Regions from separate parts of the Paenibacillus sp. FSL R10-2778 genome, predicted to be linked through region 1. Evidence: a T-box and tRNA genes for the amino acid it is inferred to sense, from the RefSeq annotation. Region 1 holds a T-box; the other holds one or more tRNA genes.
What was found. A T-box is a leader RNA that pairs with one kind of tRNA and senses whether it is charged. The one in region 1 lies ahead of ileS (isoleucine--tRNA ligase), so its partner is inferred to be a tRNA-Ile.
Positions count from the first base shown of each region.

Region 1 (14,416 bases):
TTAGCACGTTTGATTTTCTCGAATTTATAAATCGAAGTGTCTTTGCCATAATTGGCACCGCCGATGCGGTCTGCAAAATTAGTCTGAATGAAGCTATCTTGGTATTGTTCAATACTCATACTGTCATCTCATCTCCTGAATATCTATTCTACTTTTAAAAGAAACGGCTTCGCCGTCCCTTGGATGGCGTATGTTTCCGGATATCCGTTTCATTATAAAAATAAGGATAAAGAATAAGGCATTACCCTTTCTTTATCCTTATGTTTTTAAATATGCCGTAAAGTAGTGTTCAATACCATAGACTAATTATCACTTCATTTGTACTTATCTGCTGCGTAGTGTGAACAGCACTTCTTCCATATCCTCTGGAATAGGTCTGCTGAATTCTTTATATTCACCTGTGGTAGGATGAACAAATCCAAGCACCGCCGCATGCAACGCTTGTCCATTCATCGTAGTGCCCTTGCTGCGTCCATATATCGGATCACCTACAAGTGGATGGCCAATGAACTTCATATGTACCCTGATTTGATGCGTGCGGCCAGTCTCCAGCTGCAGCTCCAGCAGTGTACAATCTCCGAAGCGTTCCATTACTGTAAAATGGGTCACGGATTTCTTGCTGTTCTTTTCGGTTACTGTATATAGCTTGCGATCATGTGGATCTCTGCCAATCGGTGCGTCAACAGTGCCCTTATCATGCGACAAGTTGCCGTGTACGACTGCAATATATCGGCGCGTAACACTATGCTCTTTAAGCTGTGCGGCAAGCGAGGCATGACTGGCATCATTCTTAGCCACCATGATAAGACCAGAGGTATCCTTATCGATCCGATGGACAATACCTGGACGAATCTCACCGTTAATGCCGGACAGATCCTTACAGTGATACATCAGCGCATTTACTAAGGTGCCTGACGGATGTCCCGCAGCTGGGTGCACAACCATGCCCCGGGGTTTATTAATCACAATGACATCACTGTCTTCATATACAACTTCAAGAGGAATGTTCTCCGCGATCAAATCGGTTACTTCTGCTTCAGGGACAACAACGCTAACCACGTCGCCTTCCGATAACTTATAGTTGGCTTTCACTGGCTTGCCATTAACCGTAACGTTACCGCCGCTGATCCACAGCTGCACCTGAGAACGGGAAATTTCTTCTTCCCATGATTCCGTAATATATTTATCGATTCGCTCCCGCGCGTTCTCTGCCGAAACGGTCCATTCCGTGACGTCCCTCTCTTCTTCGCTCGTAGATGCCGCTTGGTGATTGACGTCTTTATTCAAATCATTCATTCCCTTCTCTTACTTCCTTTGCTTCTTTTACTTCTTTTATTTCCGTAATTTCTTCGCCGTTCTTAAGGTCACGAAAAGAATCCAAAAGAATCAATCCAACCCCAATGACAATACAAGAATCCGCCACGTTAAAAATCGGGAAGCTATAGCTCCCAAAATTGAACAGAAGGAAATCAACAACCTCACCATTGATAATCCGGTCCAGGAAGTTACCGATAGCTCCACCCAGTACAAGCCCTAGGGCAACAGATAACAGCTTCCGCGAGTGTCTAGTCTTGTTCAAATACCAAACGATACCACTAACCACTACAACCGTAACTAGAAAGAAGAACCATTGCTGACCTTCGAGAATCCCAAAAGCAGCCCCGCGATTGCGATGAGAGGTAATCAGGAAAAAATCTCCGATAACAGAAATCTGTTCTCCGATCTCCAGACGTGTAGCAATAAGATACTTTGTCCCTTGATCCACCAAAAATACAATAAGAGCAATCAAATAGTACACCACAGAAGTTGTCACTCCGTTCTTATTTTTCCCGCTAAATGCGGTACGAATACTGTTTAAAGACTTGTATATTGTAGCACAGCCCTTAAAGAATCGTCTATTGCGGGACATCCGCTAAGTTCAATCTTGGGGACTATTTTCCAGCGCTAAAATCCCTGCTCTCCGGTCAACCTAACAGAAGAACCATCCGGTGTTATCAGGCAAGTCAGAATGATTCTTATAAAAGGTACAGAAAGGAGCTTTCTCATTATGACGCACCTGACAGTACAGCAGCTCTCAGAGCTACGCGCACGATTGGAAAAAGATCGGGATACGATTCAGCACAGGCTTCAGAATAATGAACATTACGGCTTAGATGAATCCATGCGGGATGGCTCCGGTGAACTTTCCGAGAATGACAACCATCCAGGAGATGCAGCCACCGATTTGTATAATCGCTCCATGGACATTTCACTGTTAGAGCGGGACGAGCATGAGCTGGACGATATTGAAGCTGCTTTATCCGCTATGGATAATGGCACCTATGGGATATGCAAGGCTAGTGGTGAGCCGATCCCTTTTGAACGTTTATCTGCCATCCCTTCCACACTTTATTGTAAAGAGCACAACCCGCGGCAAAACGCACCTTTCACTCGTCCAGTGGAAGAGGAGCTGTTATCTCCACCTTTTGGACGAACCAGTCTGGATGAACGCGACGATCAAAACGGTTTTGACGGTGAGGATGCCTGGCAGATTGTTGAAAGCTGGGGTACCTCGAATTCTCCCGCCATGGCGGAGGGCAACAATATTGATTCTTATAATGATATGGAGATTGAAGCCGATGAGCTGGAAGGCTGCGTAGAGCCTTGGGAGAACTTTATCGCCACTGATATCACGGGCAACAATCTAATTGTAGTGCCGGGACGGAGCTACCAGCGTTATTTGGACAGTGACGAGGCAACCCATAGCCTAGATCCTCTCGACGAAGACTAAACACAGATGTCCCCTACACAAAAATATTTAAACAGCGTACTGTTCCAGTTTTGAGGAATGGTTCGCTGTTTTTAATCTTACCGTTTCGATGACTATTTGAATTCTAGCTGACGCTGTACGATCCGCACAATATCCGCAATATAATCACCAATGATCGGTAGATTGAGCGCCCCTAGTCCCTGAAGGATATAAATAATCGTTGCCGCAAAAAAAGTAAAACCCAGTGCAATCCCAACTCCCCGAGCTGCTCCAAATAAAATATTTCTCCAAATCAACCGCCAAGGTGAATATAGCAGATCCGTATATTGATAAATTCGGGATTTTTCCAAAATATGAGCCCACTCAAAGGTCAAACGGTACATCGTATTCATTTTTTCTTCCAGCGGAATATCCTCGGGATTACGCGGATCTGCTGTTAGATACTCTGGATTAACTTCAGGAAAAGCCTTATTCTCCCTTTCCTTGTCTGGGTTATTCTTATTGCCGGATGTCTTAATGGAGATTCTCCTCTTATTTCCCTCCACAGCTACGGCTCCTCTCATATGTCTTTCCTTCGCTACAAAGTAAACGAGCCCGGCCAAAGAGAATTCATCTCCTTAAGCTCGGGACTCGTTAGTTTTGCGCCGAAATATAAAGACTATATTTCCCGCATAAACGGAAGATCTCCGTTTACACTTATGCCGCTAGTATATGCTGTTTTGGGACAGGTAATGCAGAATTATGCTTCGATATGGATACCGATGGATTTATCACCGACTTCTACCGTCTCAAAAGCATGTTCTCCATCAAAATCAACCGTAGTCACAAGAACATTGTCTCGCAATACATTGTCAAATGCTGTAACAGCTGCTTTTAGCTCATCATCTAACTTCAAAGTGAGTGCGATCCGTTTCTCGATCGGCAGATCCAGACGTTTACGGTAATCTTGAACCGCACGAATGATCTCACGAACCCAGCCTTCTTGTTCAAGCTCAGGCGTGATTTCGGTATTGAGCGCAACCGTAACTCCATATCCGGAAGCTGCGGCGAAACCTGCTTTGGCTTGTTTTTCAACAAGCAGCTCTTCAGAAGTGATTACAAGCTCTTCACCTTCAGGTGTCGCAATTGCAATTTTACCGTCCTGTACCGCTTTGCGGGTAGAATCACTGTCGAGGCTTTTCAGGAAGCCTTGCAGGAAGCCTACATTTTTACCGTATTTTTTACCGGCTACCTTAAGATTCAGCTTGAGTGTGAAATCAACAAATCCGCTGTCACTGTTCTCCAGCACGATGTTCTTGATGTTGATCTCATCTTTGATGATCTCTTCATACTCAGCCAAATGGAAGTCACGGTTCATCGAAACGATCAGCTCGGACAGCGGTTGACGATTCTTAATGCCTGTTTCGTTACGTACGTTACGCGCCAACTCAACGATCTGTCTTGCACTTTCCATATCCTCTTCCAGCTCTTTATCGATCAAGTTCTCGTCAGCAACCGGGTAGTCTGCCAAATGCACACTTTCTCCGCCGCCAAGGTTCGTGAAGATATCTTCGGACAACATCGGCGTAAATGGAGCCATCAAAGTTGCTGTCGCCAAAAGCACATGAGTCAACGTACGGTAAGCATCCAGTTTATCTTCACCTAGGCCACTCCCCCAGAAACGGTCACGGGAACGACGGATATACCAGTTACTCAGCTCATCCACAAAGTTCTCAATAGCTCTAGACGTATTCACGAAGTCATTTACCGCAAGCCCTTTATCCACCAAAAGAATCAAGCTGTTCAGACGGGACAGAATCCAGCGGTCCAGCTTATGTTTTGATACTTTAAAAGGATGATCGGCTGGATCGTAACCATCAATGCCCGCATACAGCGTCAAGAAGGCATGTGTATTTACCAGCGTATCCACTACTTTAGATTTCGTCTCACCTACAAGACCACGCGAGAAACGTTTATTATTCCACGGTGCACTGTCGGACAAAATAGCCCAACGGAAAGCATCCGTGCCGTAATCGTTCATGATTTCCCAAGGATCAATAACATTGCCTTTGGATTTAGACATTTTTTGACCATTCTCATCGAGGATATGACCGTGAGCAATAACTGCTTTATATGGAGCTTTACCCTTGAACAAGGTGGATACTGCAAGCAAGCTGTAGAACCATCCACGGGTCTGGTCGATCCCTTCACAGATCATATCTGCCGGGTACTGATCATCCAGCTTATCCTCGTTCTCAAACGGATAATGGCTTTGTGCAAAAGGCATCGAGCCACTATCGAACCATACGTCGATCACTTCCGATGTACGAACCATCTCTGCACCTTCGCTAAACGGACTGCGCAGCTTGATCTTATCCACGAAAGGTTTATGCAGTTCGATATCTTCAGGAACCTCACCAATCGCCATCGCTCTTAGCTCTTCAATGCTGTGTGGTGCAAACTCTTTGCCCGTCTCTTGACATACCCAGACATTGAGGGGTGTACCCCAATAACGGTTACGGCTGATATTCCAGTCAACCAGTTCATCCAAGAACTTCCCGAAACGACCTTCACGTACATGCTCAGGGTACCAAGCCACACTGTTGTTGTTAGCAATCAGCTGATCTTTGATCGCTGTAGTGTTGATGAACCAGCTGTCTGTTGCGTAATACAAAAGTGGTGTATCACAACGCCAGCAGAACGGATAGCTGTGCTCGTATTTCTCTTTACCGTAAAGCAATCCTTTTTCAGACAAAACCTTAATGATATCCAGATCGCAATCCTTAACAAAACGTCCCGCAAAATCAGAGACTACATCTGTATACTTACCGGAATTATCAACCACATTTACGAAGCTGATGCCATTCTCACGGCAAGTCTTGTAGTCATCTTCACCATGTGCTGGTGCCATGTGTACGATCCCTGTACCACTGGAATCTGTAACGAAAGAAGCGCCTACGATAACATTGCTTTTCTCTGCCTTAATATATCCGAATGGAGGTGCGTAAGTTTTACCGATAAACTCGGAACCTTTATGTGTAGAAAGGACTGTGTGCTCACCTTTCATTACTTCTTCGACCAAGTTTTTAGCAACGATGTACACACCATCTTCTTGTTGCACACGTACATAATCCATGTCCGGGTTCATAGCTAGCGCCATATGGGCTGGCAAGGTCCAAGGTGTTGTCGTCCAAGCCAATACGTAGTCTCCGCTGTCATCCAGCTTGAACTTCGCGGTCGCACTGAGATCCTTAACGGTTTTGTAGCCTTGAGCAACTTCATGTGAGCTTAGTGTAGTCTGGCAGCTCGGGCAATACGGGCTAACACGGTGTCCGCGGTAAAGCAACCCGTTCTCATGCACTGTAGCCAAGATGTTCCATACACTTTCGATATAGGTGTTATCCAAGGTTACGTAAGGATTATCTAAATCCGTCCAGTATCCGATTGCTTCTGTAAATTCACGCCATTGCTTCTCATAACCGAAGACGCTGTCTTTACATTCCTGGATGAATTTTTCTACGCCATATTCCTCGATCTCTTGTTTGCCGGAGATGCCAAGCTTCTTTTGTACGCCTAGTTCTACTGGCAGACCGTGTGTATCCCAGCCCGCTTTACGTACCACGCGGTAACCTTTCATCGTCTGGTAACGACCGATGAAATCCTTGATTACCCGTCCCAGCACGTGTCCGATATGCGGCGCACCGTTTGCTGTAGGCGGACCTTCATAGAATACATAATTTGGACGTCCCTCACGGTTCTCCATGGACTTGCGGAACGTATTTTCGTCGCTCCATTTCTTTAATATGCGGACATCTCTTGCCCGCGCCTTTTCTCTGACATCTACTTTTTGCATGTGATGGTCAATCCTTTCATGGATTAGTCTATAAAGCTCTTTTCGATCTTTGGGCGATCCTTGCCCAGCTGGTCGCCCACCGCTCTTGCCCGGGCACCCGAGCCGCGATCCCGCAGGGCAGCAATCGCTCGGGGCGCCATACGCGACCTTGCGCAGCTGGTCGCTCACCGCTCTTGCCCTGGCTCCCGAGCCGCGATCCCGCAGGGCAGCAATCGCTCGGGGCGCCATACGCGACCTTGCGCAGCTGGTCGCGCACCGCTCTTGCCGTAAAGGCCCCGCAGGCGAACCCGCCAGGGGAGCCTAAGAAGGGCCGCTCCTTCAGCCACATGAATCCGTTCGTTTCCACCACCGTACCTAGTTTGCACGAGGCTTTACTTTGCGGGTGTCCAGAGGGCAGCAGCCCTTGGGGTCCCCCTTAGAAAGGGGGATTTAGGGGGATGGCCGCCCCGGAACAACAAAATAAGCGTCATCCCACCCCCAAAGGGGCGAGACGACGCTCGCGATACCACCCTAATTCTGCGCATGAGCACATCCTTAAGGGGAGTGTATTCAGCACAATCTCAGTCCTGCGCGTAAATCTTGTGCACAGGTCCGGTGTAACGTCCGGCAGACGGTTAGGCTTACGCACGATCAACGCTTCAGCTTAACTTCTAGGGGAAGATCTTCCGGCAGGGTTCGAACAATCGGCTCGCAGCAATCGCCGACTCTCTGGAGAACGTTACCTTGTCGTACTTGTCCCGTCATCGAATACATATAAACATTATACAGATATGTTCTATTTATAGACTTTTTGAATCTAAATGTCAACAACCATTCGCCCAATCTAGCTATTATGAGCGTACTTGCGCATGGAGTTCACTTTATTATGGTCTATTTTATCGGAAAATAAAAATAGAGGGAATAGCTCCCTCTATTTAGCCAATTATCGTCTGAAACCTTTAGATGCGATGAAGAACATCATCCTTGAAAGCTACATTCTCGCTCGCCTCACGACTCTCTAAGGCATTCCAGTCATCCTGTGATAACAGCTCCAGCTGAGCTTCCACTAATGTCCGGAAACGAGTGCGATAGATCGAAGCTTGCTTGCGCAATTCTTCAGTCTCAATAGCAACCTTACGGGATTTGGATAACGCTTCGTTAATAATCCGATCGGCGTTTTTCTCCGCTTCCTTGATAATGAGCTGGGATTCCTTCTTGGAGTTGTTCTTCACATCATCCGCCGCTTCCTGAGCGACTAAGATCGTCTTCGATAAACTTTCTTCAATATTCACAAAATGATCCAGACGCTCTTGAATAGACAAAAGCTGATTCTGCAGTTCCTTGTTCTCACGGATGACACTTTCGTAATCCTTGATCACTTGATCCAGAAATTCGTTGACCTCGTCCTCATCATAACCGCGAAGTCTCCGAGAAAACTCCTTGTTATGTATATCGAGCGGTGTTAATGGCATGCTGTGCACCTCCTAGAAATTTCGGACCTTCTTTATCTCTAAATCGCAACTAAGCGGCAGACAAAGAAGAAAGACTGTACTTCAAGTAAAGGCAGAAGGTGTTCCTGTGTTCCGCCTGCCATTCATGGTCCGCCTCTTCTTAAAAGTATCGGCGTCCAGCTTAAAAAATGTTTGATTCCCTCGAAATAATCAATTTCGACAAGTAAGACCGTATTCCTGCAAGGGATTCACACAAATTTACCAATCTGAACACGGTATCGGCCCTTTTTCGTCAAACTGCCGACCTCTAGAACCTTGAAGCGACCAAAGCCTTGAATAGATACCATGTCACCATCCTTAAGACCACAGGATGGGTCTTCCTCCACTTTCCAGTTTACCCGAACACGTCCAGCCTTGATGGGAGCAAGAATTTTGCTTCGGCTAAGCCGTGTTACATCTGCGGCAATGCCATCCAATCGCAGGGATGCTACAGTCAAATCCATCAATTCCAGCTTAACCTCACTATTACGCAAGGCGGAAAGGGGTAATACTTCCGTACTTACCTGTATCCGGTGCACTCCAGTTAAATTCATAGCTAAATAATCTGCAATATCAGCAGCGACTACAACATGACAACCATCGTCCAGAACATGAATATCACCGATTTTGCCTCGTTTAACGCCCAGCCCCAGAATAGAACCCATGTAGTCCCCATGCTCCAGAGCCAGAAACTTCTGCTCCCCTGAGGTTATTGCAAGCACCTTCAGCTCCATGTCTTCCTGATCCAGGTCACGATAATCAGGAGCGACAAGCGCTCGCTTCCGCTCTGCCTCAGCATGTCCACCTTCCCATTTAACAATCACATCAGGATGGCGGTTAACTAAAGTTTGCAGAATAAAACCTTGGCGGGGATCGAGAAATTCAGTTAATTTAGTCTCATGATATTCTCCAGCGTTGGTAACCCATTCGAAGGCCTTGTCCACAAATTGACGTTCATCGGGATGAAAATGCCCGTAAACTTCGTTCTTCATCACAATTGCCTAAAAAATCAAATGCAGGATAGATTTAAGTCCGCCTGCCGCAAATTCCAAGACAAGTAATGCAATAATTGGAGAGATATCAAGTGTACCGAAGAGCGGTGGAATAAACCGTCTGAAAGGTGTTAAATACGGCTCTACGAGTTTGCTTAGCAGTTCACCAATGAAGTTATCACGAACGTTGGGTAACCAGGACATTAGCACATAGAAAATAATCATGTAAAAATAAATGTTAAACAAAATATCGATAATGTAATCAATTTGAAGCAAAGCCCATTCACCTCATTCTGTTATAGTCTTGATCGTCACCTAGGATTTCTGTAATGGAGCCTTGAATTTCAACAGTATCTGGAGTGCACATAAATATATTGCCCCCAATTTTAGAGATTCCTCCCCCAAGGGCATAAACAGTTCCGCTGAGAAAATCAATAATTCGCATTGCTTGATCATTGCGAACACGCTGCAGGTTAATTACTACCGTCCGATGCGAACGGAGATGATCAGCAATCTCCTGTGCCTCATCATATGAACGTGGTTCATATAATACAACCTTGACATTTTTTTGCGAATGGATACTGACAACGTTGCCCCTCTGATTTTTGCGGGTTTCTACAGGGGCCGGCTCATACTCATCTTCTTCGTGGATTTGCTCCCGCTCCACAACTTCCTCTTCCTCCTGCAAGCCCAAAAAACTCATAAATCGGTTCATAACGCTCATCACGATCCCTCCTAATGGCCTACTAACACCGTACCCAGGCGTACCCAGGTGGCTCCTTCCTGTATCGCCACTTCAAAATCATTCGACATTCCCATGGACAGCTCCGTAATCGGCTCAGGTGTCAAAGCAAGTTGATTAAGCTCATCGCGCAGCTCACGAAGTCCGCGAAATACAGGACGGGTAAGCTCTGGATCACCTTCTAAAGGTGCCATCGTCATAAGTCCAATTACCTTAACGCGGTCCAAACTAGCGATTTCACGTAAAAATCCAGGTACTGCCTCAGGTGACAGACCAAACTTCGTATCTTCGCCAGAGATATTCACTTGAAGAAACACATTCACTTCCTGATCAGCGGCAAGCGCCTTTTTGTGTAATTCTTGCGCCAGAGACATCCGGTCCAAAGAGTGTATATATTGAAATTTGCCAATAACGTCTTTAACCTTATTGGTTTGCAAATGCCCGATAAAATGCCATGTCCCTTTGTCCCCTAAAACCTTCCATTTGTGCTCAGCATCCTGCCAGCGACTCTCAGCAACATGCTCTAGGCCTGCCTCCAATACGGAGGATACCATTTCCAGAGAAACATATTTCGTCACTGCAATTACCTTGACGTCATTACGATCCCGGCCGCTTGCCGCGCAGGCACGTGCTACACGTTCCTCTACCTCAGCAATTCTCTCCTGCAGTGTTAAAGACAACTTTCAACTCTCCTTTATTCCGATCCAGCTCGTCATTCTGCCTGTAATACCGTTTTCTTTGCGATAAGAAAAAAACAAATCACGATTACAGCTTGTACACCATGTTGTACATTCGATATGAGTCGGCAATATTCCTGCTTTTATCATAATGCGTCGATTCATTTCTTTCAAGTTTAGCAAGTATTTACTCTGATCAGTCTCTGAGGCTCTGTAAAGCTCCACAGCATCGAAAGTTTCTATCCCCTCATTCAAGCTGCCCTCCAGCTGCCCAACATGCTCCATCACATAATCATCCACCTCATAACAGCAGTCGCCAATGGATGGACCGATCGCTGCCACAATATCATGTGGATGGCTGCCGTATACCGTTTGCAGCTTACTCACCATAGCTGCGGCAATCTGAGCCACCGTTCCTTTCCAGCCTGCATGCGCAAGACCGACGACTCTACGCACGGGATCATAAAAATAAAGGGGCACACAATCCGCATAAAAAGAAGTCAACAAAACCCCAGGCACATCCGTCAGCAGACCATCCGTAGCTTGAAATGCCGATGCTCTGTCCTGTTGTCCCCGCCCACGGTCTACTTCCCTTACTACAGCTATCTCTGCCCCATGAGTTTGTTCTCCACAGGTCCATGCTTCCGGCTTGAAATCAAGAGCTTCGGCAAGCGCTCTCCGATTGCTCAGGACATCTTCAGGAGCATCCCCAACGTGAAACGCACAATTCAGGCTGTCATAGGGCGCCTTGCTAGCCCCTCCCTGTCTACCAGTAAACCCCGCTGTAATTTCGTTATGCTCCACTCGCCAAGGCTCCAGATGGAGCAGCATAAGCATTTCTTTCCCCTGCACAAACGGTTCCATTTCCTCACCTCCGCCTTAGTGTACCACATGTAAATACCCGTACAAAGTGACGGTTAAGCCTGATCGCCTAAATTCTTAAATAAAAAAACAAAAAACGCACCTAATTAATAAGTGCGCCGTTCGCTGCGATCTCCCCGTTCCAGATACATCGTTTCACGCTCTTCCTGTCCCGGAGACATCCGCGACTCTTCAATCTTCACGAGTACTACATCGGACCCGATCTTAACTATATTCCGCCATGGAATAATCAGATCTGTCCCGCCTCCGAACAATCCCATAAACCGAGTGTATCCGGGTATAACGATGGCATCAATGACACCACGGCGCAAATCAAGCTCCAGATCACTAATCTGCCCCAGCCGCTTGCCATCTACAATGTTGATAACATCCTTCGTCTGAAAATCTGAGATTTTCATTTTTTTGGCAGACCCTTGATAATCCTCGTTCATCTCACCACCCCTGTACAATCCGACCTATAGTCCAATATATGATCCGGAAGCTTGTCAACATGCATTAAAAAGAGGAGACAACCCAAAATCCTTAACCCGGATTCTGGAATATCTCCTCATGGCTACTGCTCTAAGATTTCACGTGTTTTTGCATTTGCTGAATCGCAGATTTCTCCAGACGTGAGACCTGTGCCTGTGAAATGCCAATCTCATCTGCGACCTCCATCTGTGTTTTCCCTTCGAAAAACCGCATGGATAAAATTCGTTTCTCCCTTTGTCCTAACTTACGCATCGCTTCACGTAATGCAATTTCTTCGATCCACGACACATCCTTATTCTTATCGTCGCTAATCTGGTCCATTACATAAATAGGATCGCCGCCGTCATGATAGATCGGCTCGAATAAGGACACTGGATCCTGAATGGCATCAAGAGCAAAAACAACATCTTCCTTCGGCACACCCAGCGCTTCTGATATTTCGAATATCGTCGGTTCCCGTGAGTTCTGATTGGTCAGACTATCACGTACCTGGAGCGCCTTGTAGGCGATATCTCTGAGAGAACGTGATACCCGAATCGGGTTGTTATCACGCAGGTAACGCCGAATCTCACCGATAATCATCGGAACTGCATATGTGGAGAATTTAACGTTTTGTGATAAATCGAAATTATCGATGGCTTTCATCAGACCGATGCAACCCACCTGGAACAAATCGTCAACAAATTCCCCCCTATTATTGAACCTCTGGATAACGCTTAGAACAAGTCTAAGATTACCGTTTACCAATTTCTCTCTGGCGGATCGCTCGCCCTGCTGCTGCAGCGAAGTGAACAGTTGCCGCATTTCCACATTCGTTAGAACAGGCAGCTTAGCAGTATCCACACCGCAAATCTCGACTTTATTACGGGTCATGATGATTTACCTCCCAAGGAGAAACATTACTGTACATTATCTCCCGGGCTCGCCATTTTATTCCTTGCTAATTTCACCTTACACCATCTTGTTAAACTCCTTGCGCAGCCGCTTGATAATTCTTTTCTCCAGCCGCGAAATATAAGATTGGGAGATGCCAAGCAGATCAGCCACATCTTTTTGTGTCTTTTCTTCGCCTCCGCGCAGGCCAAATCTCAGCTCCATAATAAGTCTTTCCCGGTCACTCAGCTTTTCCAGTGCCTTTTGCAGCAGCTTACGATCAACCTGTTCTTCTATGTTCCGATAGATGGTATCATTTTCCGTTCCTAATACGTCAGAAAGCAATAATTCATTGCCATCCCAATCAATATTAAGCGGCTCATCAAAAGAAACCTCACTCCGTGTCTTGCTGTTCCGCCGCAGATACATTAAGATTTCATTCTCTATGCAGCGGGATGCATAAGTAGCCAGTTTTATTTTTTTCTCAGGATCAAAAGTATTCACAGCCTTAATTAAGCCAATAGCGCCAATCGAAACCAGATCCTCGATATTGATGCCGGTATTCTCAAATTTACGAGCGATATATACTACCAAGCGAAGATTGCGCTCAATCAACATCGCACGAACAGCTGCATCGCCGCTAGACAGCCGCTGAAGCAGATATTCTTCTTCTTCCCGTGTCAGCGGTGGAGGAAGTGCCTCACTCCCGCCAATATAATAGATTTCCTGACTCTTCAGCCCTAGTAGAAACAGCATGCGGTAATATTGCAGCTGCAGAGCAATTTTCCATTTGACCATTATTTGTTCCTCCTCCAAGAAGTGCACGGTTCGCGTGTGAAGCTTTCAAATCCCGCTTTCAGCCATCAGAAGTTTGGTTCAGCTAGCTTTAAAGATTAGGAAGGCAGTGCTGCAACAGTAGCGCTCTCTTTTTGAGTCAAATCAGGATGTATTACAGCCCGATAGGCTCCATCCCCCGACAATGTCCCACCATCCAGCCCAATCAAGACTCTTTTACAATAAAAGATATCTTCACCAAGCTTTATCGTCACCTGATCAGGCTTCAGTGCGAGCATAAATGATGCCCCCCGGTTAACTCCCCTGTAAGGCACCAGTCGCATCCTGTCCTGCCAAGCAAACGACTGCCCGTCCGTTTCTAGTAAAAGTTTGTCCGCTCCGTCCTGAGTGAGTCTACCTTTCCATGTTTCAGGCAGATGTCCCTCCCAAAGCGAAGATTCCATAACCATCACCGGTATGCGGGTCAAAGGATCACAAAGCCGGTTACCTGTGTCTAGCAGGCCGGGACAGGAAACAGTCACTCCATCAATTTCTACTACCACCTCACCGATATAGGTTTCAAGCTGCTCCCTTCTGATTCGTGAGGAGTGCACTGCCTTGAAACAGATTAACACCAGGGGAAATACTGCAATTACAAACCAAAAGCCAATCTTTAGGCGGTAAGCATGCCCTCCTGAAGCAGTGAACATAATACCATTCCAAATATCACCGGAGCTCTGCAGCAAATAGTGAATACCTACAATCCCACCAGCCGCTGCGAAATTGATAATATAAAAAGCTCCCATAGTGCGAAGGTAGCTTTGCAGACTCCCAAAACCAAAGGCAATCCATAGCATAACCACCGACAAGCCAAACTTAATGAGGAAGGTATACATGAAAGACAACTCCGGCACAAACATCATCACCACATACAGCGCACCAACCAGAGCTGAGA
Region 1 is NZ_CP151956.1:5,238,744-5,253,159, forward strand. Features, by position in the region: gene NST40_RS23625 (LL-diaminopimelate aminotransferase) at 1-119, opposite strand, end outside; gene NST40_RS23630 (RluA family pseudouridine synthase) at 325-1,296, opposite strand; gene lspA (signal peptidase II) at 1,289-1,801, opposite strand; gene NST40_RS23640 (TraR/DksA C4-type zinc finger protein) at 2,048-2,770, shown strand; gene NST40_RS23645 (DUF5665 domain-containing protein) at 2,863-3,159, opposite strand; gene ileS (isoleucine--tRNA ligase) at 3,489-6,581, opposite strand; T-box leader at 7,060-7,334, opposite strand; gene NST40_RS23655 (DivIVA domain-containing protein) at 7,520-8,032, opposite strand; gene NST40_RS23660 (YlmH/Sll1252 family protein) at 8,260-9,042, opposite strand; gene NST40_RS23665 (YggT family protein) at 9,052-9,318, opposite strand; gene sepF (cell division protein SepF) at 9,326-9,766, opposite strand; gene NST40_RS23675 (YggS family pyridoxal phosphate-dependent enzyme) at 9,778-10,464, opposite strand; gene pgeF (peptidoglycan editing factor PgeF) at 10,468-11,325, opposite strand; gene NST40_RS23685 (YlmC/YmxH family sporulation protein) at 11,430-11,774, opposite strand; gene sigG (RNA polymerase sporulation sigma factor SigG) at 11,905-12,687, opposite strand; gene sigE (RNA polymerase sporulation sigma factor SigE) at 12,766-13,488, opposite strand; gene spoIIGA (sigma-E processing peptidase SpoIIGA) at 13,581-14,416, opposite strand, start outside.

Region 2 (14,416 bases), 2.6 Mb from region 1:
TGTATTATCCTGAGCGTAAAGCGCAGCGGAGTGTAAATACGGTGGTTTTGAAGCTTCGTACCGTCGTATCGCTGGAGCGGGAAGGCAAAGGTGTGCATATTGAATCCACAATTAATAACCAAGCCAAGGATCACCGGATACGAATGCTTTTCCCGACCGATCTGTCTACCGATGTGCATCGTGTGGATTCTATGTTTGAAGTGGCTATCCGAGATAATAATCCAGCACCAGAATGGGCAAATCCGAGCAACACTCAACATCAGCAATCCTTTGTGGATGTCAGCAATGGCGATGTAGGACTTACGGTAGCCAATCAGGGATTGAACGAATATGAGGTTCTGCGGGATGGACGCAATACTATTGCCATCACCTTATTACGCAGTGTAGGGGAATTGGGGGATTGGGGCTGGTTCCCAACACCGGAAGCACAGTGCCTGGGCGAATACACAGCACAACTGGAGCTGATTCCTCATTCTGGTGAGGGAAGTGAACAGCGGGCATATACAGAGGCCTATCAATTCCAGATCCCTTGGACGGTATGTCAGACCGGCCTGCATAGCGGGAAGTGGAACTCTGGATATACCCCATTGGTTTGGGAGGGAGACAACATGGCCTTCTCATCCATGAAAATGAACGGAACTTCCGGCGACTTGTTTTTGCGTTGGTACAATATGTCCGCTCAGCAGACACAGTTGCAACTGGAAGTGAACAGTCCTCAAGAGTATTTATTTAAAAGCAATATCTTAGAGCAGCCTAACCCTGCTTTACAAGGAGTAACGTCTTCGGTTCACCACTTAGAGGTCGGACCATCTGAGATTGTAACTGTAGGTGCGAAATTAAGCTTCTAGGTAAAAAGATGCCCCGGCGCTTCCCTGCTGGGGCATCTTTTGATTTACTTTCTTCTATAAGACTTGTGCCAATCTTGAATGGCCTCTTGGCGGGAGGGGAATCTCAACTGGATCCAATGGTTTGTTTCCCATTCATGAATCGCCTGCTGTTTAGTTTGGTAAAAGCTGTAGTCGCAAATGTTCCAGCTGTTATACAGTTTCTGATACCATTTCCCTTTAGGGATGTCGCCAGGATAGCGGCGGACGGCTTTATTGGCTTGTTTTTTAGCCCATGAGGAACCGTGTTTCTGTTGGTCGCTGCAAACGGGTTGCTTTTTCACACTTCTGCTCATTGATTCTCCAACCTCCTTTTAGAGGGAAGCTAGAGATCATGTAAGGTCTTTATATGAATCACCTCTTTGCCAAAAAAATAATGGAATTGATACCTATGTATGAAGGGGGCTCTGATGTTAATAGATAGACGCGGAAAAGGGGAAGGCGGTTGCGATACAATTGCGGAAAAGTATGTGTTTAGTTTTATTAAAATAAAGCTTGCAATGCATCTCCATACATGATATATTCTAAGTCCGGCCAAGAAGTACACATGCCGAGCTCGAAAAAGAAGTTAAAAAAAGAGCTTGACATTAAATAGCCGAACATGATATAGTATAAGAGTTGCTGCTGAGACATTAAACGGCGCCAACGAGAACTTGATCTTTGAAAACTGAACAACGAGTGAGTAGGAAATCACGTAAGTGAAATCCAAAATTAGAGAATTAATTTTCTCGTCAGATGTTTCAAAATGAGCATATCGCTCTTTTCAATACTAATTGGAGAGTTTGATCCTGGCTCAGGACGAACGCTGGCGGCGTGCCTAATACATGCAAGTCGAGCGGAGTTACTTTGAAAGCTTGCTTTCAAAGTAACTTAGCGGCGGACGGGTGAGTAACACGTAGGCAACCTGCCCTTCAGACTGGGATAACTACCGGAAACGGTAGCTAATACCGGATAATTTCTTTTTTCTCCTGAGAGAAGAATGAAAGACGGAGCAATCTGTCACTGAGGGATGGGCCTGCGGCGCATTAGCTAGTTGGTGGGGTAACGGCCCACCAAGGCGACGATGCGTAGCCGACCTGAGAGGGTGAACGGCCACACTGGGACTGAGACACGGCCCAGACTCCTACGGGAGGCAGCAGTAGGGAATCTTCCGCAATGGGCGAAAGCCTGACGGAGCAACGCCGCGTGAGTGATGAAGGTTTTCGGATCGTAAAGCTCTGTTGCCAGGGAAGAACGTCCGGTAGAGTAACTGCTACCGGAGTGACGGTACCTGAGAAGAAAGCCCCGGCTAACTACGTGCCAGCAGCCGCGGTAATACGTAGGGGGCAAGCGTTGTCCGGAATTATTGGGCGTAAAGCGCGCGCAGGCGGCTATTTAAGTCTGGTGTTTAAACCTTGGGCTCAACCTGAGGTCGCACTGGAAACTGGGTGGCTTGAGTACAGAAGAGGAAAGTGGAATTCCACGTGTAGCGGTGAAATGCGTAGATATGTGGAGGAACACCAGTGGCGAAGGCGACTTTCTGGGCTGTAACTGACGCTGAGGCGCGAAAGCGTGGGGAGCAAACAGGATTAGATACCCTGGTAGTCCACGCCGTAAACGATGAGTGCTAGGTGTTAGGGGTTTCGATACCCTTGGTGCCGAAGTTAACACAGTAAGCACTCCGCCTGGGGAGTACGGTCGCAAGACTGAAACTCAAAGGAATTGACGGGGACCCGCACAAGCAGTGGAGTATGTGGTTTAATTCGAAGCAACGCGAAGAACCTTACCAGGTCTTGACATCCCTCTGAATCTGCTAGAGATAGCAGCGGCCTTCGGGACAGAGGAGACAGGTGGTGCATGGTTGTCGTCAGCTCGTGTCGTGAGATGTTGGGTTAAGTCCCGCAACGAGCGCAACCCTTAACTTTAGTTGCCAGCAGGTTAAGCTGGGCACTCTAGAGTGACTGCCGGTGACAAACCGGAGGAAGGTGGGGATGACGTCAAATCATCATGCCCCTTATGACCTGGGCTACACACGTACTACAATGGCCGGTACAACGGGAAGCGAAGCCGCGAGGTGGAGCCAATCCCATCAAAGCCGGTCTCAGTTCGGATTGCAGGCTGCAACTCGCCTGCATGAAGTCGGAATTGCTAGTAATCGCGGATCAGCATGCCGCGGTGAATACGTTCCCGGGTCTTGTACACACCGCCCGTCACACCACGAGAGTTTACAACACCCGAAGTCGGTGGGGTAACCCGCAAGGGAGCCAGCCGCCGAAGGTGGGGTAGATGATTGGGGTGAAGTCGTAACAAGGTAGCCGTATCGGAAGGTGCGGCTGGATCACCTCCTTTCTATGGAGAATCGTTCTCTGCAATGAGAACATTCAAATCGGAAGCTCAGCTTCCAAAACTCAGGTTTAGGCCTGTTACTCACTCGTTGCTCAGTTTTGAGAGTTTAAGCTCTCAAGTAAGACTTGATCCTTGAAAACTGGATACCGAAACGAATTTGCGTTTTAGAACATCTTTTAGCAACTTGTGTAAGCAAGTAAATGTTATTAGTGAGATGATTCCAAAGAGAATGTCATCGTATGATATTTTCCTGCGGAAAAATCAAGGTTAAGCTAATAAGAGCACACGGAGGATGCCTAGGCGCCAGGAGCCGACGAAGGACGTGGCGAACAACGAAACTGCCTCGGGGAGCTGTAAGCAAGCTTTGATCCGGGGGTGTCCGAATGGGGAAACCCAGCTGTGGTAATTCGCAGTTACTCATACCTGAATACATAGGGTGTGTAGAGGCAGACCAGGGGAACTGAAACATCTAAGTACCCTGAGGAAGAGAAAACAATAGTGATTCCGTCAGTAGCGGCGAGCGAACGCGGAACAGCCTAAACCTAAGAGCTTGCTCTTAGGGGTTGTGGGACGTCTCACATGGAGTTACAAAGGAATATGGTAGGTGAAGAGGTCTGGAAAGGCCCGCGATAGAGGTAAAAGCCCTGTAACCTAAACTGTATTCTCTCCGAGACGGATCCCGAGTAGTGCGGGGCACGTGAAACCCCGTATGAATCCAGCAGGACCATCTGCTAAGGCTAAATACTACCTGGCGACCGATAGTGAAACAGTACCGTGAGGGAAAGGTGAAAAGCACCCCGGAAGGGGAGTGAAATAGAACCTGAAACCGTGTGCTTACAAAAAGTCAGAGCCCTATTAATGGGTGATGGCGTGCCTTTTGTAGAATGAACCGGCGAGTTACGTTTAACATGCAAGGTTAAGCCGAGAAGGTGGAGCCGCAGCGAAAGCGAGTCTGAATAGGGCGAATTAGTATGTGGACGTAGACCCGAAACCGTGTGATCTACCCCTGTCCAGGGTGAAGGTGCGGTAACACGCACTGGAGGCCCGAACCCACGTACGTTGAAAAGTGCGGGGATGAGGTGGGGGTAGCGGAGAAATTCCAATCGAACTCGGAGATAGCTGGTTCTCCCCGAAATAGCTTTAGGGCTAGCCTCGGTATAAGAGTAGTGGAGGTAGAGCACTGATTGGGTGCGGGGTCCGCAAGGATTACCAAGCTCAGTCAAACTCCGAATGCCATATACTTATTGCCGGGAGTCAGACAGTGAGTGCTAAGATCCATTGTCAAAAGGGAAACAGCCCAGACCATCAGCTAAGGTCCCCAAGTGTGTGTTAAGTGGGAAAGGATGTGGAGTTGCACAGACAACCAGGATGTTGGCTTAGAAGCAGCCACCATTGAAAGAGTGCGTAATAGCTCACTGGTCGAGTGACTCTGCGCCGAAAATGTAACGGGGCTAAACACACCACCGAAGCTATGGCTAGATGCTTTGCATCTGGGGTAGGGGAGCGTTGTGTAGGGGTTGAAGGTGTACTGAAAAGAGCGCTGGACACTACACAAGTGAGAATGCCGGTATGAGTAACGAAAAGATCAGTGAGAATCTGATCCGCCGAAAGCCCAAGGTTTCCTGAGGAAGGCTCGTCCGCTCAGGGTAAGTCGGGACCTAAGGCGAGGCCGAAAGGCGTAGTCGAAGGACAACAGTTTGAAATTACTGTACCACCGTAATCCGCTATGAGCGATGGGGTGACGCAGGAGGGTAGTGACGCGGACTGATGGATGTCCGTCTAAGCAGTGAGGCTGATGTGTAGGCAAATCCGCACATCGATAAGGCTGGGCTGTGATGGGGAGCGAAAATTATAGTAGCGAAGGTCATGATCTCACACTGCCAAGAAAAGCCTCTAGCCAGGAGAAGGTGCCCGTACCGCAAACCGACACAGGTAGGCGAGAAGAGAATTCTAAGGCGCGCGGAAGAACTCTCGTTAAGGAACTCGGCAAAATGACCCCGTAACTTCGGGAGAAGGGGTGCCCCGGTAGTGTGAATAGCACGAGGGGGCCGCAGTGAAAAGGCCCAAGCGACTGTTTAGCAAAAACACAGGTCTGTGCGAAGCCGCAAGGCGAAGTATACGGGCTGACGCCTGCCCGGTGCTGGAAGGTTAAGGGGAGTGGTTAGGGGTAACCCGAAGCTATGAACCGAAGCCCCAGTAAACGGCGGCCGTAACTATAACGGTCCTAAGGTAGCGAAATTCCTTGTCAGGTAAATTCTGACCCGCACGAATGGCGTAACGACTTGGGCGCTGTCTCAACGAGAGATCCGGTGAAATTTTAATACCTGTGAAGATGCAGGTTACCCGCGACAAGACGGAAAGACCCCATGGAGCTTTACTGCAGCTTGATATTGAATTTGGGTACGATCTGTACAGGATAGGTGGGAGCCGTAGAAATCGGAGCGCAAGCTTCGGTGGAGGCGCCGTTGGGATACCACCCTGATCGTATCTAGGTTCTAACCTAGTGCCCTAATCGGGTACGGGGACCGTGTCAGGCGGGCAGTTTGACTGGGGCGGTCGCCTCCTAAAGAGTAACGGAGGCGTTCCAAGGTTCCCTCAGAATGGTTGGAAATCATTCGCAGAGTGCAAAGGCATAAGGGAGCTTGACTGCGAGACCTACAAGTCGAGCAGGGACGAAAGTCGGACTTAGTGATCCGGTGGTACCGCATGGAAGGGCCATCGCTCAACGGATAAAAGCTACCCTGGGGATAACAGGCTTATCTCCCCCAAGAGTCCACATCGACGGGGAGGTTTGGCACCTCGATGTCGGCTCATCGCATCCTGGGGCTGAAGTAGGTCCCAAGGGTTGGGCTGTTCGCCCATTAAAGCGGTACGCGAGCTGGGTTCAGAACGTCGTGAGACAGTTCGGTCCCTATCTGTCGTGGGCGCAGGAAATTTGAGAGGAGCTGTCCTTAGTACGAGAGGACCGGGATGGACGTACCGCTGGTGCACCAGTTGTTCCGCCAGGAGCATGGCTGGGTAGCTACGTACGGACGGGATAAGCGCTGAAAGCATCTAAGCGTGAAGCCCCCCTCAAGATGAGATTTCCCAATTAGTAAGACCCCTTGAAGACGACGAGGTAGATAGGTTGGAGGTGGAAGTGCAGCAATGCATGGAGCTGACCAATACTAATCGGTCGAGGGCTTATCCTAAAAATACCCCAAAAAGTGAAGAAGAAGCTGCGAAGCTAATTCCGAATACTTTCCGGGGGCCCCGTAAGAAGGGCAAACGCAGATTCGTTTCGGATTCAGTTTTCAGGCGATTAAGCCTGAGCATTTACGCTGTAAATGCCCGTTTGGTGGCGATAGCGGAGGGGTTCCACACGTACCCATCCCGAACACGACCGTTAAGCCCTCCAGCGCCGATGGTACTTGGACCGAAGGGTCCTGGGAGAGTAGGACGCCGCCAAGCGGACAACCACATTACCCGTGGTATTTTTTTTGCCCTTAATATTAATATGTCTTAGAAGGGCCTTTAGCTCAGCTGGTTAGAGCGCACCCCTGATAAGGGTGAGGTCGGTGGTTCGAGTCCACTAAGGCCCACCATATTCCCTGATAGCTCAGTTGGTAGAGCACTCGACTGTTAATCGAGTTGTCACAGGTTCGAGTCCTGTTCGGGGAGCCATTTATGGAGAGGTGTCCGAGTTTGGCCGAAGGAGCACGATTGGAAATCGTGTAGGCGCCACAAGCGTCTCGAGGGTTCGAATCCCTCTCTCTCCGCCATAAAAATTATTAGCATGGCCCGTTGGTCAAGGGGTTAAGACACCTCCCTTTCACGGAGGTAACATGGGTTCGAATCCCATACGGGTCATATCATGGAGGCTTAGCTCAGCTGGGAGAGCATCTGCCTTACAAGCAGAGGGTCGGGGGTTCGATCCCCTCAGCCTCCACCATATTATTTTCACTGACGCGGGGTGGAGCAGCCCGGTAGCTCGTCGGGCTCATAACCCGAAGGTCGCAGGTTCAAGTCCTGCCCCCGCAACCAATTTACTCTTATACATTATGTTTAGGGATAAGCTGGTATGGTGAAAATGAATAGTATATACTAATTAATGACGCGGGGTGGAGCAGCCCGGTAGCTCGTCGGGCTCATAACCCGAAGGCCGCAGGTTCAAATCCTGCCCCCGCAACCAATTTACACTTATGCATTATGTCTATGGAACCGTGGTGTAGTTGGCCTAACATGCCTGCCTGTCACGCAGGAGATCGCGGGTTCGAATCCCGTCGGTTCCGCCATTTAGTTAATTATTATTGGGGATTAGCCAAGCGGTAAGGCAACGGACTTTGACTCCGTCATGCATAGGTTCAAATCCTATATCCCCAGCCATTTATGAGAGCCATTAGCTCAGTTGGTAGAGCACCTGACTTTTAATCAGGGTGTCGAAGGTTCGAGTCCTTCATGGCTCACCATTTTGTTTAAAGTGTGCGCGTGTGGCGGAATTGGCAGACGCACCAGACTTAGGATCTGGCGTTTCACGACGTGGGGGTTCGAGTCCCTTCACGCGCACCATGTTTTTGCGGACGTGGCTCAGCGGTAGAGCATCGCCTTGCCAAGGCGAGGGTCGCGGGTTCGATTCCCGTCGTCCGCTCCATATAGATTTTGCGCCCTTAGCTCAGCTGGATAGAGCGTTTGACTACGAATCAAAAGGCCGGGAGTTCGAATCTCTCAGGGCGCGCCATTTTTATTACTAAGCAGTTATAGTATTGTTAACGGGATGTAGCTCAGCTTGGTAGAGCACCTGGTTTGGGACCAGGGGGTCGCATGTTCAAATCGTGTCATCCCGATTTTATACCTTTGCGGGTGTAGTTCAATGGTAGAACTTCAGCCTTCCAAGCTGATAGCGTGGGTTCGATTCCCATCACCCGCTTATAAAGAGAAACACCTGCCGGTATTAGGCGGGTGTTTTTTTGTATAGTTAAGCACGTATGGATACAATAGGAACTAGAGATTTTATTTGAGGAGGGGCCAATGTTTGAATTTGAAGCAAGGTTAGTCAGACCAGATATGAATGGGAGTTGGACATATCTTACGGTTCCTTTTGACGCTGAACAAATATATGAAACTAAATCAAGGATACAAGTTAAAGGAAGCCTGAATGACATTCCCTATAGAGGAACACTCATGCCGCATGGTAATGGGAAACATTTTATGGTCGTGAAAAAAGAACTGCGAGACTTAGCCCATGCTCAACCTGGAGATATAGTTCGGGTGACAATGGAACAAGATCATCAATTGCGGGAGATAGAAGCTCCAGAAGATTTTCTGGACGCACTAAGCAGCAATGAGCAGGCAGAGGTATATTATAACAGCTTGGCTTATTCCTATCGGAAGGAATATGTGAGCTGGATCGAAGGGGCGAAAAGACCGGAAACCAGAGCAGCAAGGATCCAGAAGTCAGTTAATAAGCTGGAAGAAGGTTTGAGGCTTAAATAATAGAACAGCGTCCTCCTCCTTAATATCTGGAAAGGGACGCTGCTGTAGCGGGTATATAAGGGATCGTCCTTATATAAGAACGCCTACTTCACCATTATTCACGAACTTAATGCTTTCGATCTTCACCTCTAGTTGACCTGAAGGAATCGCTAGCTGACAAGTACTGCCGAGCTCAGCCAGCAGCAGCTGCATGCCTATAGGTGACAACATAGAAATCTTGTTATCGTTAGGTTCTGCTTGGTTAGGAAATACGATGGTATAGATATCTGTAGTATTATCGTCCAAGTAACGAAGCTGCAGCTGACTTCCGATAAAGACCTGTGAATTTAAATCTTCACCATTGAACTCAGTTAGTAATTGTTCCAGCTCGGAGCAATAACGGGATAACAGCGTTTCAGCGTTGCTTCTATCCTTGCTCCGTACCGGAAAGTACTGATTTAGAAATGCGATTTTTTCCTCATCAAAATAGATAAGCTGCTGAAGCAGCTGTGTCCGTGAGCCTTCATAGATAAGACTATGGTTCATAGTAGATTTCACCCCCTCTAAGTAGCACATTCCTTGTAAACCTGTTATGGTGTGTTGCCATCTTAAAATCCCTCCTATACAAATAGAGGTCCCCCAATGGAGACCTTCTGATCAGTATACCAGCTTCTATTTGTAAATCCAATCCATTTTAAAAGGGGAATTAAAACCTTCTAAATATTGTAATGAAAACCTTTGACTATTACATACTTGGGTGCTATGATAGGCTGATGCATAGGCATTTCGTAGAAAACTGCGAAATGCCTATACTGTATTTTGAAGATATTTTTACATTAATTGTTACCTGGGGAGTGATACGCCATGTACATTTCGTTGAGTTCACATATAGATTCCAGAACTATAAAATAACTACTTAATTTATTAAAGGAGGAGATCAGGATGATTCAAGTTAAAGAGTTTGTAGATGCTGATAATTCTTATGCAGAGAATAAAGCTAATGAGTTCCTGGCAGGACTACGGGAGGAACAGATTGTGAATATCTGTTACGGTTCGGTAGTTAAATCATCACGTGATGGGGCAGAGCACCAAAGAACCACTATACTGGTCGTGTATAAGACAAATGAAAGGCAATAACTGGAACACGTTTTTTTCATGTCTATCCATTGTCTCCACGCTGGGCGTTGTGATTGTCATCATTTATTATGTTTTCAGCTAATTAGCAAAAAGAGGACCTTTCCCATCTACGGGCAAAGGTCCTCTTTAGTTTATAAGTGCATTTACAATCTTACATTCCGTCTGGTACAGATAAACCCAAACCGGATGCGATACGCTGTCCCAAGTCTGGATCAGCTTTAAAGAAATGCTCAATCTGGAGACGTTTGATATCGTTACTTTCAACAGGAGTCATAGCGCCAACGATATTTTGAACTAGACGGGTACGTTCTTCTTCAGACATTAGACGGTACAAGTCACCTGGTTGTGTATAGTGATCGTCACTATTGTAGGAGACACTATCCGCATAACCAGAGACTTCGAACGGCGATGTTTTATGCTGCGGTGATTCTTTAGGTCCTCCTAAGCTGTTAGGCTCGTAATAGGCACCGGAACCGCCATTGTTGCCCAAGGCCATACCACCATCACGTTGATAGTTCTTCACTTCTACTTTTGGACGGTTGATAGGTAAACTGTTATGGTTGGGACCAACCCGGTGACGGTGTGCATCACCATAAGCGAACAGACGGCCTTGTAGCAATTTATCAGGCGAAGCTTCAATACCAGGAACGAAAGAGCCGGGGGAGAATGTAACTTGTTCTACTTCAGCAAAGTAGTTCTCCGGATTGCGATCCAATACCATACGTCCAACCTCGATTAACGGATAATCTTTTTGCGACCAGACCTTTGTTACATCAAATGGATCAAAACGGTAAGTCTTCGCATCCTCGATTGGCATAATTTGCACGTAGAGCTTCCAAGCAGGGAAATCTCCTTTATCAATAGCATTAAACAAGTCCTCTGTATGATAATCCGGGTTTTCCCCAGCGATTTTGGCAGCAAGGTCTGCATCTAGATTTTTAATGCCTTGTTCTGTTTTGAAATGGTATTTCACCCAGACTGCATTGCCCTCGGCATTTACCCACTTGAAGGTATGGCTACCGAACCCATGCATATGTCTCAGCGTAGCTGGAATTCCGCGATCCGACATCAAAATCGTTACCTGATGCAGAGATTCAGGCGATAAAGACCAGAAGTCCCATACAGCATTCGGGTTCTTCAGATGTGTCTGTGGATCACGTTTCTGTGTATGAATAAAGTCCGGGAATTTAATCGCATCACGAACGAAGAATACAGGCGTATTGTTACCTACGAGATCATAGTTTCCTTCTTCAGTATAGAACTTCACGGCAAATCCACGAGGGTCGCGTACGGTATCAGCAGAACCTAATTCACCAGCTACAGTAGAAAAACGAATGAACAACGGTGTACGTTTGCCTACTTCAGACAAAAAGTTAGCTTTTGTGTATTGGGTTAGATCTTTTGTAACTTCAAAATACCCGTGAGCGCCTGCACCTTTAGCATGAACGACACGTTCAGGAACACGTTCTCTGTTAAAGTGGGCTAATTTCTCAAGCAAATGGACATCTTGCAGTAAAGTGGGACCGCGGTCACCGGCTGTCATTGAATTCTGATTGTCGCCTACTGGAGCACCCCAGCTGGTTGTAAGATTATTATTATTGGAGCTCATTAATAGAATCACCTCATGAGATTTGATTTTAGATTTAGTATAAGTTCTATATTAATGTTTTTTAGAGAAATTGCAACACTTTTTAAATAATTGACTCATTACAATATGTGGTAATCGTCAATACATCGTTGGCACATTCAGATATATATGATAGACAAAGTGATTAATTGCTTAGCAGAATTAAAAAAGAAACAGCGCATCCCTACCATCACTGAAGGGGTGCGCTGCATTTTTTGATATAGAAGATATTCGGTTCTTGTACTTAGGCTTTAATGTACATTCTGTTGTAATATTCATCTAACATTCTTTTGGTGGCAAACTCCGTACGGGTGGTTTCGATACTCTTTTTCATCATTTGTACCCACTGTTCACGATTCTCGTAAAAGGTTGGGAGCACACGTTTCAATAAGGTGTTGTACAGTGCATCACTATCATGCTTATCCAGAACCTCAAAGTCTGTAGTTTCGAAGCCGTCTCCAATCTGCCAGCCATTCTCGCCATCGATGCAGGCTTCCGGCCACCAGCCATCCAGAATAGAACAGTTCAATACACCGTTCATAGCTGCTTTCATCCCGGAGGTGCCGCTGGCTTCCAATGGTCTGCGTGGATTGTTGAGCCAAATATCAGCACCGCGCGTCAGCTGGGCGCCAATCGTCATATCGTAATTCTCGAGGAACACAACACTCTTTGGATACTTTTTCATCATCGCTACTAGGTTACTGACGATTTTTTTACCGTTATCATCGAGTGGGTGCGCTTTGCCGGAGAATACAATTTGTATCTTTCCAGACTCCAGATAAGGTTCGATAATTTCTGGCTGCGAGAAGATCAGGTCGCTTCGTTTATATGGAGCTGCTCTGCGTGAGAAGCCGATGAGTAAATTGTCAGCATTTAAGCTAATGCCGGAACGTTCTTTGATGAACTGGATCAGTTCGCCCTTGATCTCTTTATGCACTGCCCATAAGTCTCCATCCTGTTCGTAGGCTTGCGTCATTCTATCATCTACCCAGGTAGGAGTATGGATGGCATTAGTAATGCCTATAATTTCCGATCTTCCGGCTACTTCCTTCCACATTTTATTAGCCGTATCGGCGTGTAGCTGGGCTACTGCGTTGGAAATACGTGATAGTCTTAGACCTGCAACCGTCATATTAAATGGCTCGCCGCCGATCCGCTCCATCTGGTCACGGGTTAAGCCGTTGAACGCACTCATATACTCAAGTCGGTCGAGAGGATGGGTTTCGTTGCCTTCTTTGATTGGTGTGTGGGTAGTGAATACGACTTCTTCGCGAGTGGCTTTCCACGCTTCTTCGAAGGTATGGCCTCCGGACATTTTTTCACGGATTAGTTCGATAGCCGCTAGAGCCGCATGACCCTCATTGAAGTGATAGACATCAATAGGGATTTGCAGTGCACGCATAGCTTTGACTCCACCAATCCCAAGCACGATCTCTTGTGCGATCCGTTCTTCGCCGAACCAGCCGTACAATTGGCCTGTGATCCAGGCATCATTATTCTCGGGAATATCCGTATCCAGTAAATACAATGTGCTGTTGCCAAAATAATCAGTTTTCCATACTTTGCATACCACATCGGTTTTTCGGACTTTAACAGTTACCTTAACCCCTGTATCTTCAAGAAACTCATAAACATAATTGTGATAGGAGTCGTACGGATTGCCATTGGCATCAATCTTTTGGTCCGTGTAACCTTGTTTCCACTTCAGCCCAATAGGGATGATAGGGGCGTTGATATCTTTTGCACCCTTGATGTAGTCTCCGGCAAGAATGCCCAGACCTCCGGCATACATTTTGAAATCGGAATGCAGCCCGTACTCCATACTAAAATAAGCGACTGACGGTAATTTTTGTTCGTTCACTTGATAAGCCTCCTAATCACGGATTAGATTAAATTGCAGTGAAGCTGCGGGCATTATCTTAGGTGCAAACGTTTGCTCAAAATAGTGCAGACAATCATTGTGGAAGCGATTGCACCACTATTCTAGCACACTCGATGAATAAAAGCATAACGTCAATTTGGTGAAAACAACCATTTTGAATCCAATGGAGCGGAATTGATTGATAAAGTGGACAGAAGCCCCTAAGATAAAGAGATTGAAGAAATAATTAATGGTGGTGTCTAAGTTGGATATAGTTGTGATTGGAAGCTTGAATATGGATATGGTGGTACGTACAAACCGGTCACCAAATGTAGGAGAAACCCTGATTGGACAAGCCTTTGCTCTATCTCCTGGCGGAAAAGGGGCAAATCAGGCCGTTGCCGCAGCACGTCTGGGTGCAGAGGTTAGTATGATCGGAAGAGTTGGAAAAGATACCTTTGGTAGTGAAATGCTGGAGATTATCAGGAATGAAGGCATTCATATAGAGCATATTTCTGTAAGTGAACATGAGGCAACAGGAGTCGCCTCAATCGTTATTGAAGAAGATGGAGAAAATCGGATTATCGTGGTACCTGGAGCGAATATTGAGCTTACGGTAGAGGATATTCAGGCATTGGAGGCTGTGATTAGCCAGGCTAAGATCATTGTGCTGCAGCTTGAAATGGATCTGGCGATGAGTGAGCAGGCGATTGCGATTGCCCATCGTAAGGGGATTCCGGTCATCCTTAATCCTGCACCAGCTAGAGTGCTAAAGGATGAGATGCTGGCTCAGGTATCTTACCTGACACCTAATGAGACGGAAGCCGGGATTTTGTCCGGAATGATTGTGGATAGCGCAGAGACTGCTGAGCAGGCAGCCCGTATTTTGCTGCAAAAAGGAGTACAGAACGTAATTGTAACCTTGGGTTCAAAAGGTGCCCTGATTGTGAATGCTGAAGGTGCCAAGGCTGTTCCAGGCTTCCCGGTAAAGGCGGTAGATACAGTTGCTGCCGGTGACTCATTTAATGGCGCATTAGCCCAGCAGCTGGTCTTAGGGAAGACCTTGGAGGAAGCCGTGAGCTTCGCTAATGCTGTAGGTGCATTGGCTGTAGGGAAAGAAGGGGCGATCCC
Region 2 is NZ_CP151956.1:944,831-959,246, forward strand. Features, by position in the region: gene NST40_RS04080 (alpha-mannosidase) at 1-848, shown strand, start outside; gene NST40_RS04085 (hypothetical protein) at 893-1,180, opposite strand; rRNA gene NST40_RS04090 (16S ribosomal RNA) at 1,655-3,212, shown strand; rRNA gene NST40_RS04095 (23S ribosomal RNA) at 3,475-6,400, shown strand; rRNA gene rrf (5S ribosomal RNA) at 6,543-6,659, shown strand; tRNA gene NST40_RS04105 (tRNA-Ile) at 6,717-6,793, shown strand; tRNA gene NST40_RS04110 (tRNA-Asn) at 6,797-6,872, shown strand; tRNA gene NST40_RS04115 (tRNA-Ser) at 6,878-6,970, shown strand; tRNA gene NST40_RS04120 (tRNA-Glu) at 6,987-7,058, shown strand; tRNA gene NST40_RS04125 (tRNA-Val) at 7,065-7,140, shown strand; tRNA gene NST40_RS04130 (tRNA-Met) at 7,156-7,232, shown strand; tRNA gene NST40_RS04135 (tRNA-Met) at 7,304-7,380, shown strand; tRNA gene NST40_RS04140 (tRNA-Asp) at 7,406-7,483, shown strand; tRNA gene NST40_RS04145 (tRNA-Gln) at 7,500-7,574, shown strand; tRNA gene NST40_RS04150 (tRNA-Lys) at 7,582-7,657, shown strand; tRNA gene NST40_RS04155 (tRNA-Leu) at 7,673-7,757, shown strand; tRNA gene NST40_RS04160 (tRNA-Gly) at 7,765-7,839, shown strand; tRNA gene NST40_RS04165 (tRNA-Arg) at 7,850-7,926, shown strand; tRNA gene NST40_RS04170 (tRNA-Pro) at 7,959-8,032, shown strand; tRNA gene NST40_RS04175 (tRNA-Gly) at 8,045-8,115, shown strand; gene NST40_RS04180 (YdeI/OmpD-associated family protein) at 8,217-8,681, shown strand; gene NST40_RS04185 (GreA/GreB family elongation factor) at 8,751-9,206, opposite strand; gene NST40_RS04190 (sporulation protein Cse60) at 9,603-9,797, shown strand; gene katA (catalase KatA) at 9,949-11,406, opposite strand; gene glgP (alpha-glucan family phosphorylase) at 11,669-13,285, opposite strand; gene rbsK (ribokinase) at 13,542-14,416, shown strand, end outside.
Region 2: it has a tRNA-Ile gene. The T-box ahead of ileS (isoleucine--tRNA ligase) is inferred to sense a tRNA for this amino acid. The anticodon was not compared.